3 regions of the Rhizobium sp. AN5 genome follow, and region 3 is predicted to be linked to each of the others. Evidence: predicted binding sites of a transcription regulator. Region 3 holds the regulator's gene; each other region holds the start of a gene.

Region 1 (5,083 bases), 2.6 Mb from region 3:
ACATGGTACCCTCACGCCCGAGGGATTGAGCGCATCGTCCCGAACGGTGATGCGTCATTATCAACAGCAGCTTAGGACACGGCGGATTTATACCGTTATGTCGCTCGTTATATTCCTCATCGTCCTTGCCGCCTCACTGAATTTCGCCAATGAGGCCAATTCGGGCAAGTTCTTCGAGCGCCTGCCATATTTTTTCGACTTCATGAAAACATTCGTGCCGGATAGTCCCCTGGAGGTCTTCCGGGCGATGTTCGACCTGCCGTCGCCCTATGACAACGGTTCGCTGAAATACAACTATGTCGCGGATCGCGTTTACATCACCAACGGTTTCTACATACCGCATTTCATCTATCAGCTGATCATCACGCTCAACATCGCGCTGGTCTCGACGATAATAGGCACGACCTTCGCCTTTGTGCTGTGCTTCTTTGCCTCCACCAACCTTATCGGTGCCGGCCTCGTGCGCTGGGTGGTACGCCGGGTAATGGAGATCCTGCGCGCCTTTCCGGAGATCGTCGTCGCCGGATTGCTGACTGCGATCTTATCGATCGGGCCGATCGCGGCGATCATCGCGATTTCCGTGCACACCATCGGGGCTCTGGGGAAGCTATTCTTCGAAGTCGTGGAAAATGCCGACATGAAGGCGGATGAAGGTCTCCGTGCCGCGGGTGCCAACTGGCTGGAGCGGGTGCGCTTTGCCATCGTGCCGCAGGTCCTGCCCAATTTCGTATCCTACGCCTTGCTGCGTGCCGAAATCAACGTGCGCGCCTCGACCATCATCGGCGCCGTTGGTGGTGGCGGCATTGGCGAGGTCTTCCGGCTGTCGATCGGTAACGATCACGCCTCCAAGACCTATGCCATCATCATCCTGCTGCTGATCACCATCATCGCTGTCGACCAGTTTTCCAGCTGGTTGCGCCGCAGGCTGATCGGCCATCAATCCTTCGAATTCGGACGGGGAGCGGCCTGATGTCGTCCAGCTTCATTCTCAATACCGCAGACCGCGAGAGGCTGACGGCCGCACATCCCGCAATTTTCAATCGCGGTTTCATGCAGCGATACGGCCTGCTGACCGGTATTGTCGCCGTCCTCGTCTATCTCACCGCCTGCTTTTTCTTCTTCAATGTCGGCCCCGCTTTCATGCAGGGCCGATGGGATCGCGCTTCGAGCTACATTCAGGACTGGTATTCCTGGCGGGCCCAGCCACGCCTTCGTTTCGAAGACGGCAAGGTGAACCCCCAGTGGTCAAGCCGCATGCAATATCCCACCGATGCGCCGATTGACTGGCTGCAACCCTTGCCGGATGGTGGCTACAGCGTTGTTTATGCGGGCACGCAAAACCGTCTCGACGTAACGCCGACCCGGGTGGACGTCTATGTCGACGGCAAGAACTATCCCGTCGTCATCAATGGCGACAAGGCTCTGGCGCCTGAGGTCCTGCCGCAAGAGATCACGCAGGACGGCAACAAGGTTCTCGTGCATTACGGTTTTGCCGGACAGGCGGAAATCCGCACCAGTCAGGTTTACGTGCAGCGGCGGTTCCTCGGGTGGGCGAACTTCCTGTTCGATACCAAATCGGAATTCTGGGGCAAGGGCTACGGCGACCTTGCCGCGCTGGCGCTGTGGGGGGAAAGGCTCGATCCCACGCGCTCCAACATCAGCCACATGGTCGATGATTTCCTCGACAATGGTGTCTGGCAGCACGCCGATATTCTTTCCAAGCTGATGCAGACGCTGGTGATGGCCTTTGTGGGCACGCTGTTCGGCACGCTCGTTGCCCTGCCGCTCGCCTTTCTCGCCGCACGCAATATCACCGCCAACAGGGCCGCCAACTGGGGCATGAAGCGTCTGTTCGACTTCCTCCGCTCGATCGACATGCTGATCTGGGCGCTGTTCTTTACCCGCAGCTTCGGCCCGGGACCGATCCCCGGCATTGCCGCGATCTTCTTCACCGATACCGGCGCGCTCGGCAAGGTCTATGCCGAGGCGCTGGAGAATGTTGACGACAAGCAGCGCGAGGGCGTCAAATCGGTTGGCGCTTCCCCCATTGCCGTCAATCGTTTCGGCGTGCTTCCGCAGGTCCTGCCGGTCTTTATTTCCCAGTCGCTTTATTTCTGGGAAAGCAATACCCGTTCCGCCACGATCATCGGTGCGGTTGGCGCTGGCGGCATCGGTTTGAAACTGCTGGAAGCGATGGGTACCAATGCCGACTGGGACAAGGTCGCTTATATGGTCCTTCTCATTCTCTTCGTGGTTTTCCTGTTCGACCACATCTCGAATTCCCTGCGGTCGCGTCTGATCGGGAAAACCCAGCACTAAGTGATGAAACAGAGGCGGGGTTTCGCTATCCCGCTCCCTGAGACCTGCGCAAAACCGGAACCTTTTTGCAAAAGCCCGACACATCCCTTCAATGTGCCAGCATCCGTCTTCCGGACATTCGAGAGACACGCGGCGTTTCAAGCGCTTTTTTTCCTGGGGCATCATCATTCTGTCACGGAAAGCGATTACCTCGCACTCCTGACCTTGCGGGAAGCGGGCGAGTCACGCCAAATAGCTTTTCATCCAGGTTTTCCATGATACCGAAGAGTGCTTGCCGTGCGCTACGCCATCTATTTTTCTCCGGCTAAAGATCATCCACTGACTGAAGCGGCGTCGCGCTGGCTGGGACGCAATGCGTTTTCCGGCGCCCAACATGATGACCATGCCGCCTATGCGGAGATGACGGAAGAGCCGCGCCGTTACGGTTTCCACGCGACGCTGAAAGCCCCCTTCGAGCTTGCCGAAAAATACAGCGAAGCGGATCTCGTCGCCGCCCTCGAACAGTTTGCGGCCAGCCAATCCGTCTTCGATATTCCGCGTGTTGTCATCGGCGCACTCGGGCCGTTTTTCGCGCTCGTTCCGGATCGCACCTACCAGCCGCTGCAGGATTTTGCCGCTGAGATCGTCGACCATTTCGACCGGTTTCGCGCGCCCCTGTCCGAGACCGACATTGCCCGCCGGCGCCCGCAAAACCTGACGGAAAGCCAGCGGCAAAATCTGTCGCTCTGGGGTTATCCGCATGTCATGGACGACTTCCGCTTTCATATGACGCTGACGGGCCGCATCGACGAAAGCGACGCGCCCGCTGTCCAGGATGTGCTTTCGACCCGGTTTTCCGAGTTCGTCGACCAGCCTCTCACCATTTCCGGCCTCGCTTTGTTCGTTGAGGAAACGCGCGGCGCACCATTTATCGTTCATCGCTGGCACCCGCTTGGCCAGCCGCCAAAGAAAGATGCTGACCCATGACCGAGCACGCCCTTTCCAACGCCCGTATCGTTCTGGAAGACGATATTATTGTGGGATCCGTTCTGATCCGTGACGGCAAGATCGCCGATATCAGCGAAGGCGCCTCCAAAACCGGTGAGGATCTCGAAGGCGATTTCCTCATCCCGGGTCTGGTGGAACTGCACACCGACCATCTGGAACAGCACTATTCGCCGCGTCCCGGGGTTATCTGGGATAAGATCGCCGCCATTCAGGCTCACGATGCGCAGGTCGCATCATCAGGCATTACCACTGTTTTCGACTGCCTGCGGCTCGGCTCCGACGAAGATGGCGGGTTCAAGAAGGGCGAGATGCGGGAAATGGCGGATGCCATTGAAACCGCTGCCGATCAGAACCGCCTGCGGGCAGATCACCTGCTGCACCTGCGCTGTGAAGTTGCCTCCGCCGATGTGCTCGAGCATTTCGAAGATTTTGAGACCGATCCGCGTGTGCGGCTGATTTCGATGATGGACCACTCCCCGGGGCAGCGCCAGTTCCAGTCGATGGACCAATATATATTCTATTACCAGAAGAAGCGCGGACTGAGCGACGAGGCTTTCGCCGAGTTCGTCAGACGCCGGCAGACGGCATCGGCGGAGTTTTCTGCTAAGCACCGGGATTACCTGGCGGCCCGCTGCGCCGAGCGCGGCATAACAGTTGCAAGTCATGACGACGCTACAGAAGCGCATGTGGGCGAAGCGATCGGGCACGGCGTGAAACTCGCGGAGTTCCCCACCAGCGTCGAGGCGGCAAAGGCTTCGCACAGCGCCGGCATGAGCGTGCTGATGGGCGCACCGAACATCGTTCGCGGCAAGTCCCATTCCGGCAACATCGCCGCCCGTGATCTTGCCGAACTTGGCGTGCTGGATGTTCTCTCTTCCGACTATGTGCCGTTCAGCCTGCTTTACGCGCCGTTCCTGCTCGCCGACCAGGTGGAAGCCATCACTCTGCCGGAAGCGCTGCGCATGGTCACCTCCACGCCGGCACGAACGGTGGGCCTTCGCGATCGCGGCAGCATCGCAACGGGATTGCGGGCCGATCTGGTCCGAGTTCACCGTGAGGACGGCGTTCCCGTCGCCCGCTCGGTCTGGCGTCAGGGCAAACGTGTGGCATGACCGGCAACGGACAGGATAGCCGGCTTGACGGCCAGACGCTGGGTACGGTGCACGGAACCATGATCGTAATTGTCGGCCCGAGTGGGGCCGGCAAGGACACGCTGATGGATTATGCGGCAGCGCAGCTGTCCGGGCGGCCGGGCTTCCATTTCACCCGCCGGGTCATTACCCGCAGCGGCGATGCCGGCGGCGAAAATCACGATGCGGTTTCCATGCACGAGTTCAACCGGCTGGAAGAGGAAGGTGCTTTTGCCGTTTCCTGGCAGGCGCACGGGCTGAAATATGGCATTCCGGCCGCCGTCTATCGCCATCTTAATGCGGGAGACGTGGTCATCGCCAACGGCTCCCGCTCGGCCCTGCCCCAGTTCGGCACCGCGTTTGCCCGCCTCAAGGTCGTGAACATCGTTGCACGGCCGGACGTGCTGGCGAAGCGGCTGGAGCAGCGCGGGCGGGAAAGCCGGGAGGATATTCTCCGGCGGCTGGAACGCAGTTCGCTGACAGTCGTCGGGGATTTCGACGTGACAACGGTGGACAATAGCGGTGCCATGGAAGATGCGGGCAAAACCATCATGCAGGTGCTGGAGCAGAGCGCCTGCCACCGCCACATTTAAACTCCACAGGCCGAACTGCTCGACAAATGGCTTCCCAACGCTTACCATCAGGCG
Region 2 (5,083 bases), 810 kb from region 3:
AACCGTCAGCGTGAAGCAGCGGCTTGAAAAAGCGCTCGGCTTCATGGAAGGCGAAATTTCCGTGCTTCAGGTCGAGAAGCGTATCCGCTCGCGCGTCAAGCGCCAGATGGAGAAGACGCAGCGCGAATATTACCTGAACGAACAGATGAAGGCGATCCAGAAGGAGCTCGGCGACGGCGAGGACGGTCGTGACGAGATGGCCGAACTGGAAGAGCGCATAGCCAAGACCAAGCTTTCCAAGGAGGCCAAGGACAAGGCCGAGGCGGAAATGAAGAAGCTTCGCCAGATGAGCCCGATGTCTGCGGAAGCGACTGTCGTGCGCAACTATCTGGACTGGCTGCTCAGCTTGCCTTGGGGCAAGAAGTCGAAGGTCAAGGTTGATCTCAACAGCGCCGAGGCGGTCCTCGATCAGGATCATTTCGGTCTGGACAAGGTCAAGGAACGCATCGTGGAATATCTGGCCGTGCAGGCGCGCGCTTCGAAGATCCGTGGCCCGATCCTGTGCCTCGTCGGTCCTCCCGGCGTCGGCAAGACCTCGCTTGCCAAGTCGATCGCCAAGGCGACCGGCCGCGAATATGTGCGTATGGCGCTGGGTGGTGTGCGTGACGAGGCGGAAATCCGCGGTCACCGCCGTACCTATATCGGCTCCATGCCGGGCAAGATCGTTCAGTCGATGAAGAAAGCCAAGAAGTCCAATCCGCTCTTCCTGCTCGACGAGATCGACAAGATGGGCATGGACTTCCGCGGCGATCCGTCTTCCGCACTGCTGGAGGTGCTCGATCCGGAACAGAACTCCACCTTCATGGACCACTATCTTGAAGTGGAATACGACCTGTCCGACGTGATGTTCGTGACCACGGCCAACACGCTGAACATTCCAGGTCCCCTGATGGACCGTATGGAAGTGATCCGCATCGCCGGTTACACGGAGGACGAAAAGCGTGAAATCGCCAAGCGTCACCTGCTGCCGAAGGCGATCAAGGAACATGCCCTGCGTCCGGAAGAGTTCTCGGTCAGCGATGACGCTCTGATGATCGTGATCCAGCAGTACACCCGCGAGGCGGGCGTGCGCAGCTTCGAGCGCGAGTTGATGAAGCTTGCGCGAAAGGCCGTGACTGAGATCATCAAGGGCAAGGTCAAGTCTGTGGAAGTCACCGCAGCCAATGTTCCGGATTATCTGGGCGTTCCGCGGTTCCGCCACGGTGAGGCCGAGCGCGAGGATCAGGTTGGTGTCGTCACCGGTCTGGCATGGACGGAAGTCGGCGGTGAGTTGCTCACCATCGAAGGCGTGATGATGCCGGGCAAGGGCCGCATGACGGTCACCGGCAACCTCAAGGAAGTGATGAAGGAATCCATTTCGGCAGCGGCATCCTATGTCCGCTCGCGCGCCGTGGACTTCGGCATCGAACCGCCGCGTTTCGACAAGAGCGACATCCACGTTCACGTTCCGGAAGGGGCTACCCCGAAGGACGGACCGTCTGCCGGTGTTGCCATGGCAACCGCCATCGTCTCCATCATGACCGGTATCCCGGTCTCCAAGGATGTGGCGATGACGGGCGAGATCACGCTTCGTGGTCGCGTGCTGCCGATCGGCGGCCTGAAGGAAAAGCTGCTTGCGGCGCTTCGCGGTGGCATCAAGAAGGTGCTCATCCCGGAAGAAAACGCCAAGGACCTGGCGGATATTCCTGATAATGTGAAGAACGAGATGGAGATCATCCCGGTTTCTCGCATGGGTGAGGTCATCAAGCACGCGCTGCTTCGCATGCCCGAGCCAATCGAGTGGGACGGCAGCATCGAAACGCCTGTTATCGCAACTGTCGACGGTGTCGACGAGGGCGGACAGACGATCGCACATTGATTGCCACGTCGTTGTGAAAGCCAGAATCGGTTTTCGCGACACCTGTGCATAGATTCAATGTGTTAGATGCCGAAAGGCGCGATGCTTCTTTGATGCTCGCAGAACTGGTGCGAAATTGGCACGTTTAAGGGAAAGGCCGGCAGAAATGTCGGCCTTTTTTGTGAAAAACCCCGCAGACCCCTTGTTTTTCAGGCGATTCCAGCGCTTTTGAGTTGCTGCGCGCGGATACAGACGTATTCTGCGCCGGCTTAATTTGAGTCGTTTCAAACCATTGAAAGGGGTGGAAACATGAACAAGAACGAGCTCGTCTCTGCTGTTGCCGAAAAGGCTGGTCTCACGAAGGCAGATGCTGCTTCCGCTGTTGATGCCGTATTCGAAACCGTACAGAACGAACTGAAGAGCGGTGGCGACATCCGTCTCGCTGGCTTCGGCAGCTTCTCCGTAAGCCGTCGTGAAGCCTCCAAGGGTCGTAACCCTTCCACGGGTGCTGAAGTCGATATCCCGGCTCGCAACGTACCGAAGTTTTCCGCAGGCAAGGGCCTGAAGGACGCCGTCAACTCGTAAGGTTTCCGAAAGGCCGTGACGTCCGGCGGCGGGCGGGCGGCTTTTCAGGTTCACGAGGAAACATGTTTTGACGCCCTGACGCCATCATGCCGGCACGAAAACCGGGCGGCTTTTCGAAATACTTTTTCGGATAGCCCATTTTTTCGAACCGGCAAGATGTACTTGAAAGTAGGAGAGCGCGCCTGTGTAGCCTCCATCCGGTCACACAGCGCTCCGATACGCGGAATGTGCGCACGAACAGGAAAGCCCGGCCTTCATGGTCGGGCTTTTTGATTCCTCCGACAGGAAATGTCATGCCGCTGTCATGTATCTGACGCAGAAGCCATAGGGTATTTTTTTGGATCCAAGGGGGATTTACAATGGCGTTCCGACTTTCTCAGATGGCTTTGACCGCTGCTCTGCTCACGTCCGCGGCCTTTCCGGCTGCTGCCGAGCCGGTTTTCAACCGCATCGCATCTTTCCCGGTCGTAAAGAACCTGCCGGCGGAAAAGGACGCGAAGGCCGTCACTTCAGCTGAAATCGTAACCGCCAGCGAAGACGGCAAGACGCTGATCTATTCGGACAGCCCGCTTGGCGGCATTGGTTTCGTTGATATCACCGACGCGAAGGCACCAAAGGCTGGCGGCGCGTTGCTGCTGGAAGGCGAACCGACCTCGGTTGCCGTTGCCGGCGCCAAGGTTCTGGCCGGTGTCAACACATCCGAAAACCGCGCCAAGCCGTCCGGCAAACTGGTGACGGTCGATATCGCCACCAAGAAGATTGAAGCGAGCTGCGATCTCGGCGGCCAGCCTGATTCCGTCGCAATTTCCCCGGACAAGACCTTCGCCGCCATCGCGATCGAAAACGAACGCGATGAAGAGGTGAACGAAGGCGCCTTGCCACAGATGCCCGCCGGTTATCTGGTGACGGTCGGTCTGAAGAACGGTGTTGCCGACTGCGCGACGCTGAAGAAGATCGACGTGACCGGCCTTGCCGAAATCTCCCCGGAGGATCCGGAGCCGGAATTCGTCTCGATCAATGCCAATGGCGAGATCGCGCTCACGCTGCAGGAAAACAACCACATCGTTATCATCGACGGTAAGACCGGTACGGTAAAGACGCATTTCTCCGCCGGCACGGTTGATCTGGAAGGCGTCGACACGAAGACGGACGGCCAGATCAAGTTCACCGACAAGCAGGAAGGCCGCAAGCGCGAGCCGGATGCCGTGAAGTGGCTGGACAATGACCGTATCGTCATCGCCAATGAGGGTGACTGGCAGGGCGGTGCACGCGGCTTCACCATCTTCGACAAGACCGGCAAGCTTCTCTATGAAGCCGGTGCCACCCTTGAGCACGCCGCCGCCAGCATCGGCCACTATCCGGAAAAGCGCTCCAAGGCCAAGGGCATCGAGCCGGAAGGTCTGGAAGCGGCAACCTTCGATGGCCAGAAGTACTTCTTCGTTCTTGCCGAGCGCGCGTCTCTCGCTGCGGTCTACAAGGATACGGGCGGCACGCCGGAACTGGTCCAGCTTCTGCCCTCGGGCATTTCGCCAGAAGGCGCCGTCGCCATTCCGTCGCGCAATCTTCTCGTCACTGCCAACGAAGCCGATCTCGTCGAAGATGGCGGCGCTCGCTCGCATGTCATGATCTATGAACGAGCAGAAGGCCAGATTGCCTACCCGCAGCTCGCTTCCGCCACCGTTGACGGCGCACCGATCGGCTGGGGCGCTCTCTCCGGTCTGGTGGGTGATGCTGAAAAGCCTGGCATCCTCTATGCCGTGTCCGATTCGGTCTATGGCAACCAGCCGTCGATCTACACCATCGACGCAACGAAGAAGCCCGCCACCATCACCAGCGTCCTGCGCATCAAGCGCGACGGTATCGCAGCCCAGAAACTCGACATCGAAGGCATTACGCTTGACGGTAAGGGCGGCTTCTGGCTGGCCTCGGAAGGCGACAGTGCCAAGCTCGTGCCCCACGCGCTCTACAACGTCAGCGCCAAGGGCGAGATCAAGGCCGAGATCGCTTTGCCGAAGGAACTGCTGGCCGGCGAAACCCGCTTCGGTTTCGAAGGCGTGACCATGATCGGCAAGGGCGACGACGCGACGCTGTGGATGGCCGTACAGCGCGAATGGGGCACGGACGAGAAGGGTTTCGTCAAGCTCGTTTCCTACAATCCGAAGTCCAAGGAATGGGGCGCCGTGCGTTACCCGCTCGACAAGACCGAGGCAGGCTGGGTCGGCCTTTCTGAAATCACCGCACAGGGCGACTATGTCTATATCGTCGAGCGCGACAACCAGGTCGGTGACAAGGCCAAGATCAAGAAGCTCTACCGCGTCGCGATCGCTGACCTGAAGCCGGGCAAGATCGGTGGCGAACTGCCGCTGGTGGCAAAGCAGGAAGCACATGATTTCCTGCCGGACCTCAAAGCCCAGACGAATGGCTACACCGTTGACAAGCTGGAAGGCTTCACCTTCGACAAGGCAGGAACGGCCTATGCCGTCACTGACAATGACGGCGTCGACGGATCTTCCGGCGAAACGCTGTTCTTTACGGTTGATCTGAAGGCGATCAACTGATCGCTCCGAATAGAATCGCTAATGAGAAAAGCCGGGCATAGCCCGGCTTTTTTGTGCGGCGGAAGAAACCCCGATCTGGAGAATGCCGATTCCCACGATGAGT
Region 3 (5,083 bases):
CATGTCATAACTCCCTGGCGCAGCCGTTGCGCCGCTACCGTCCAAAAGTCCGGCTTTTAAAATGTACTTTTTCAGCTTGTCGCACAGAGATCCGGGAAGCGAAACCGCCTCCGGGGAAAATCGTGCAAATCGTGAGGTAGCCCGCCAGCGAAAAGCCGACGAGCGTCTTCGAAGCCCCACAGATGGGAATGTGCATCGCCGAGTTCAAGCACCCGGCCGATAGCGGTCAGATGACGCCCATGCACCATGCGATAATGGACTTCTGCGCATGGAGCCGGTTTTCCGCCTCGTCGAAGACCACCGATTGCGGCCCGTCGATCACTGCATCCGTTACTTCCTCACCGCGATGCGCCGGCAGGCAGTGCATGAACAGCGCTTCCTTGTTGGCCTTCGCCATCAGCGCTTCATTGACCTGATAAGGCTGGAAGATATTGTGGCCGCGCGCCTTGTGTTCCTGGTTCATGGACACCCAGGTATCGGTGACGACGCAATCAGCGCCCGCCACTGCCTTGTCGGCATCGTGGTACAGCGAGATTTCGCCGCCATTGTTGCGCGCCCAGTTCAGGAACTTGTCGTGCGGTTCCGAACCCATCGGTACTGCCATCGCCATGCGGTAACCGAAACGGGCGGAGCCCTCCACGAACGAATGCAGCACGTTATTGCCGTCACCCGTCCAGGCAATGGTCTTGCCCTTGACCGGGCCGCGATGTTCCTCGAACGTCAATATATCCGCCATGATCTGGCAAGGATGCGTATCGTCCGTCAGGCCGTTGATAACAGGCACGGTGGCGTGTTCGGCAAGCTCGAGCAGACGCGAATGATCAGTGGTACGGATCATGATGGCATCGACATAGCGCGACAGCACCTTGGCCGTATCGCCAATCGTTTCCGCGCGGCCGAGCTGCATTTCCGTGCCCGACAGGAAAAGGGTCTCACCGCCGAGCTGGCGCATGCCGACATCGAAGGAGACGCGGGTGCGTGTGGACGGCTTTTCGAAGATCATTGCCAGCATCTTGCCGGCAAGCGGCTTTTCCGCTGTGCCGGTTTTGGTGGCAATCTTGCGCGTGCGCGCATCATCAAGAATTGTCCGCAGATCCTCCGACCCGACGGCCGAGAGGTCCAGAAAATGTTTTGGTGAACCCATTCTAATCTGTCCCATGCTTGCGAGCCCCTGAAGAGAGGCCCGCTCTTGATTTTTTCAGGCGCTTTTTGCCTGTTTCGCAACCGTCAGGGAGGCGGCAGCCGCGTCGATACGTGCAAGACCCTCACGGGCCTCTTCAGCCGTGGTCACGAGCGGCGGCAGAAGACGGATGACATTGTCGCCCGCAGGCACGCCAAGCAGATGCTCTGCGCGCATGGCCTGCAGCAATTCGCCCGAAGGAATCTTCGCCTTGATGCCCAGAAGCAGACCTTCGCCGCGAATTTCCTCGATCACGTCGGGATACCGGTCCTTGAGCGAGGCCAGCCCCTGCCGGAAGACCAGCGAGACGTCACGGACCTTCTCGAGAAAACCTTCGGAGAGAACGACGTCAAGCACGGCATTGCCGACTGCCATGGCCAGCGGGTTGCCGCCATAGGTGGTGCCATGCACGCCCGCCGTCATGCCGGAAGCGGCATCTGCCGTGGAAAGGCATGCGCCGAGCGGGAAACCGCCGCCGATACCCTTGGCGACTGCCATGATATCGGGCGCAACACCGGTATGTTCATAAGCAAACAGCTTGCCTGTGCGGCCGACACCCGTCTGAACCTCATCGAAAATCAGCAGCAGGCCGTGCTCGTCGCACAATCCGCGCAGGATTTGCAGGAATTCCTTGCTGGGCGAGCGAATGCCGCCCTCGCCCTGGATGGGCTCGATCAGAAGTGCTGCAGTCTCAGCCGTGATGACGGCCTTGAGGGCATCGACATCACCGAACGGAACCTGATCGAAACCTTCGACCTTGGGACCGAAACCTTCGAGGTATTTCTGCTGGCCACCCGCGGCGATCGTCGCAAGTGTACGGCCATGGAAAGCGCCTTCGAAGGACACGATGCGGAACTTCTCCGGATGGCCCTTGGTATAATGATAACGGCGGGCAGTCTTGATGGCGCATTCCAGGGCTTCCGCGCCTGAATTTGTGAAGAATACCTTGTCCGCGAAAGTCGCTTCCGTCAGGCGCCTGGCGAGTTTTTCCTGTCCCGGCACTTCATAAAGGTTCGAGACGTGCCAGACCTTCTCGGCCTGCGTCTTGATCGCATCAACGAGGTGAGGATGGGCGTGGCCCAGCGAGTTGACAGCAACACCGGCCGCAAAATCCAGATATCGCTCGCCGCTTTCCGTGAACAGCCATACACCCTCACCGCGCTCGAAGCGCAAGGGGGCTCTTGAAAACGTATCAAACAATGGCGCGCCGGCTTCGGCCATGGCTGTATCACTCCTTGCGCAGATGCGCTGTCAAACTGTTGTCAATAGGCTTGCGGGGTTATCCCTCGCCTGAAAATCAAAATGCCGCCTTGCGGCGGCAGGGGCACTATTGTCACTTCGTTTGCCGATGTCAACAAAAGTCAGCGTTTCCCGGGCTTCTCAAGCACTAGTATGCGGCGGCGAACCAGCCCCAAGGTGTTGCCTTTCAGACTCAATACGCCAGCAAGTTGGGGAAAACCGGAAAATCGATTCCAGATGATTCCCGCGACTCTTGCCACGGAGTCGGGCTGGCACTAGGTTAATCGCTAATTACTAGACTGCATTGCGGCGGAACTAGTCACCGAAAATCAGGCAGAAACCACGCTTGCGGCATGCCCGCGAGACGGAGAGGGATTCTGCCGAAAATACACGCGACAAGCGGAGAAGCGGCATGAACTGGACAGACGAACGAGTCGAAAAGCTCAAGAAATTGTGGTCCGAGGGCCTTAGCGCCAGCCAGATTGCAGCGCAGCTGGGCGGCGTCAGCCGTAATGCCGTGATCGGCAAGGTCCATCGTCTCAATCTGCCGGGACGCGTCAAGGCTGGCGGTCCTGTGACTTCGGCACGCTCCGCGCCGAAGCGCACCGCTGCCCCTGCGCCGCGCGCGACCACTTTCGCAGGTCGCGTCAACGCGGCACCGGCGCGCATCCTCACCCGTTCGAACGCGGCAACGGCGCTGCACGAGGAGATCGATATCGAGACCGCGCAGGTGCTCGATTACGTTCCTTCCAAGAACGTGGTCACGCCGATTTCCCGTCGCCTGACGCTGACGGAACTGACCGAGCGCACCTGCAAGTGGCCGGTTGGCGATCCGCTGAAGGACGACTTCCATTTCTGCGGTTGTGAAGCGCTGGAATCTTCGCCTTATTGCAAGTTCCATGCGAAACTCGCCTACCAGCCGGTGAGCGAGCGCCGCAAAGCTTGAGTGTTGCGGCACGCATTCAGCACTCAAAAATTACGGGCCTTCGGGCCCGTTTTTTTATGGTAAAAACCAAACAGGCTCCGGGGTTGGCTTGATAGCACGACGCACCCGTTACCCTTACTATTGGGCGTGACCCTTCAATCCGGATTTCAACGCGCCGCCGATCTCTCGGGTCAAAACGGACAATGGCATCGAGTTGGGCGGGTATTCATATAGAAAAAGCCCGAAACCGTTTCAGATTTCGGGCTTCCTGATTTTTTGGTGCACTACTTCGCCAGCTAAACTATCTGGTTCCGCTTCGCTCAAGCTTCCATCGAATATCCCGCACCACGCACCGTGCGGATGACATCTTGCATGTGCGAGAAATTCAGGGCCTTGCGCAGACGTCCGACATGCACATCGACAGTGCGCTCATCGACATAGATATCGTGACCCCAGACGCCATCCAGCAATTGCGAGCGGGAAAACACCCGACCCGGCGACGTCATCAGGAATTCCAGCAAGCGGAATTCCGTCGGGCCGAGGCGCACTTCGCGGCTTTTGCGGTGAACGCGATGGGTCTCGCGGTCCAGTTCGATATCGCCGCATTTCAGCACCGACGAAAGAACCTCCGGACGGGCCCGGCGCAACATGGCCTTGACCCGGGCCATGAGTTCCGGCGTCGAGAACGGCTTGACGACATAATCGTCAGCGCCGGTAGCGAGACCGCGAACCCGTTCGCTCTCTTCGCCACGCGCCGTCAGCATGATGATGGGCAGGCGTTCTGTTTCCGGCCGCATTCTCAAGCGCCGGCACAGTTCGATACCGGAGACACCGGGCAACATCCAGTCCAGGATGAGAAGATCCGGAATGCGCTCCTGCAGCCTGATTTCCGCCTCGTCGCCACGGGGTATCGTGTCGACGTCGTATCCCTCAGCCTCGAGATTGTAACGAAGCAGGACGCTCAATGCTTCCTCGTCTTCCACAACTGCAATCTTGGGCACCATATGCTGAACTCCGCAAGCTTCTGCTTGTCTGTTACTCGGTCACCGAACCAAGCGTGTTGGAACTGTCGTCTTTCGGACGCTCGCCCTCCGGCTGGCTGCCGGTGGTCATGTAATAGATCGTCTCTGCGATATTCGTCGCATGATCGCCGATACGCTCGATGTTCTTGGCGCAGAACAGAAGATGCGTGCAGGTGGTGATGTTGCGCGGGTCTTCCATCATGTAGGTCAGAAGCTCGCGGAAGAGCGACGTGTACATGGCATCGATTTCCTCGTCGCGCTCACGGATCGCATTGGCCTTTTCGGCGGAACGCGTGGAATAGACGTCAAGGACTTCCTTGAGCTGCACCAGCGCCAGGTCGGACAGATGCTCGATGCCGCGGGCGAGCTTGCGCGGAACGCCGGTGCCGGCGACAGCGATGACGCGCTTGGCCGTGTTCTTGCCAAGATCGCCGACGCGTTCGAGATCGGCGGCGATACGCAGGGTGCCGATGATCTCGCGAAGGTCTGCCGCCATCGGCTGACGCTTGGCGATGGTTACGATCGCCTTGTCGCCGATTTCGCGCTCAGCGTGGTCGAGAATTGTGTCGTCCGAAATGACTTTCTGCGCGAGCGCCGCATCGGAATTGACGAGCGCGCGCACGGCGTCACCGCACATCTGCTCGGCAAGACCGCCCATTTCGGCGATGCGGCGCGTCAGAAACTTCAGTTCGTCGTCATAGGCAGACAGGATATGCG

What was found. The regulator PhoB, encoded in region 3, activates phosphate uptake and scavenging genes when phosphate is short. The targets are predictions, from matches to a motif close to TGTCATNNANCTGTCAT.
Region 1: a site for PhoB is predicted at 2,479-2,495, ahead of CRP02_RS26375 (DUF1045 domain-containing protein). Genes of this name have one in related genera too.
Region 2: a site for PhoB is predicted at 2,712-2,728, ahead of CRP02_RS17370 (esterase-like activity of phytase family protein). Genes of this name have one in related genera too.

What each region holds. Positions count from the first base shown of each region.
Region 1 is NZ_OCMJ01000004.1:2,823,303-2,828,385, reverse strand. It holds gene phnE (phosphonate ABC transporter, permease protein PhnE) at 1-970, shown strand, start outside; gene phnE (phosphonate ABC transporter, permease protein PhnE) at 970-2,319, shown strand; gene CRP02_RS26375 (DUF1045 domain-containing protein) at 2,587-3,285, shown strand; gene CRP02_RS26370 (alpha-D-ribose 1-methylphosphonate 5-triphosphate diphosphatase) at 3,282-4,418, shown strand; gene phnN (phosphonate metabolism protein/1,5-bisphosphokinase (PRPP-forming) PhnN) at 4,415-5,029, shown strand.
Region 2 is NZ_OCMJ01000004.1:1,002,450-1,007,532, forward strand. It holds gene lon (endopeptidase La) at 1-1,858, shown strand, start outside; gene hupB (DNA-binding protein HupB) at 2,147-2,422, shown strand; gene CRP02_RS17370 (esterase-like activity of phytase family protein) at 2,782-4,980, shown strand.
Region 3 is NZ_OCMJ01000004.1:195,324-200,406, reverse strand. It holds gene CRP02_RS13225 (Hsp33 family molecular chaperone) at 1-3, opposite strand, end outside; gene argF (ornithine carbamoyltransferase) at 227-1,144, opposite strand; gene CRP02_RS13215 (aspartate aminotransferase family protein) at 1,199-2,401, opposite strand; gene CRP02_RS13205 (GcrA family cell cycle regulator) at 2,832-3,365, shown strand; gene phoB (phosphate regulon transcriptional regulator PhoB) at 3,665-4,348, opposite strand; gene phoU (phosphate signaling complex protein PhoU) at 4,380-5,083, opposite strand, start outside.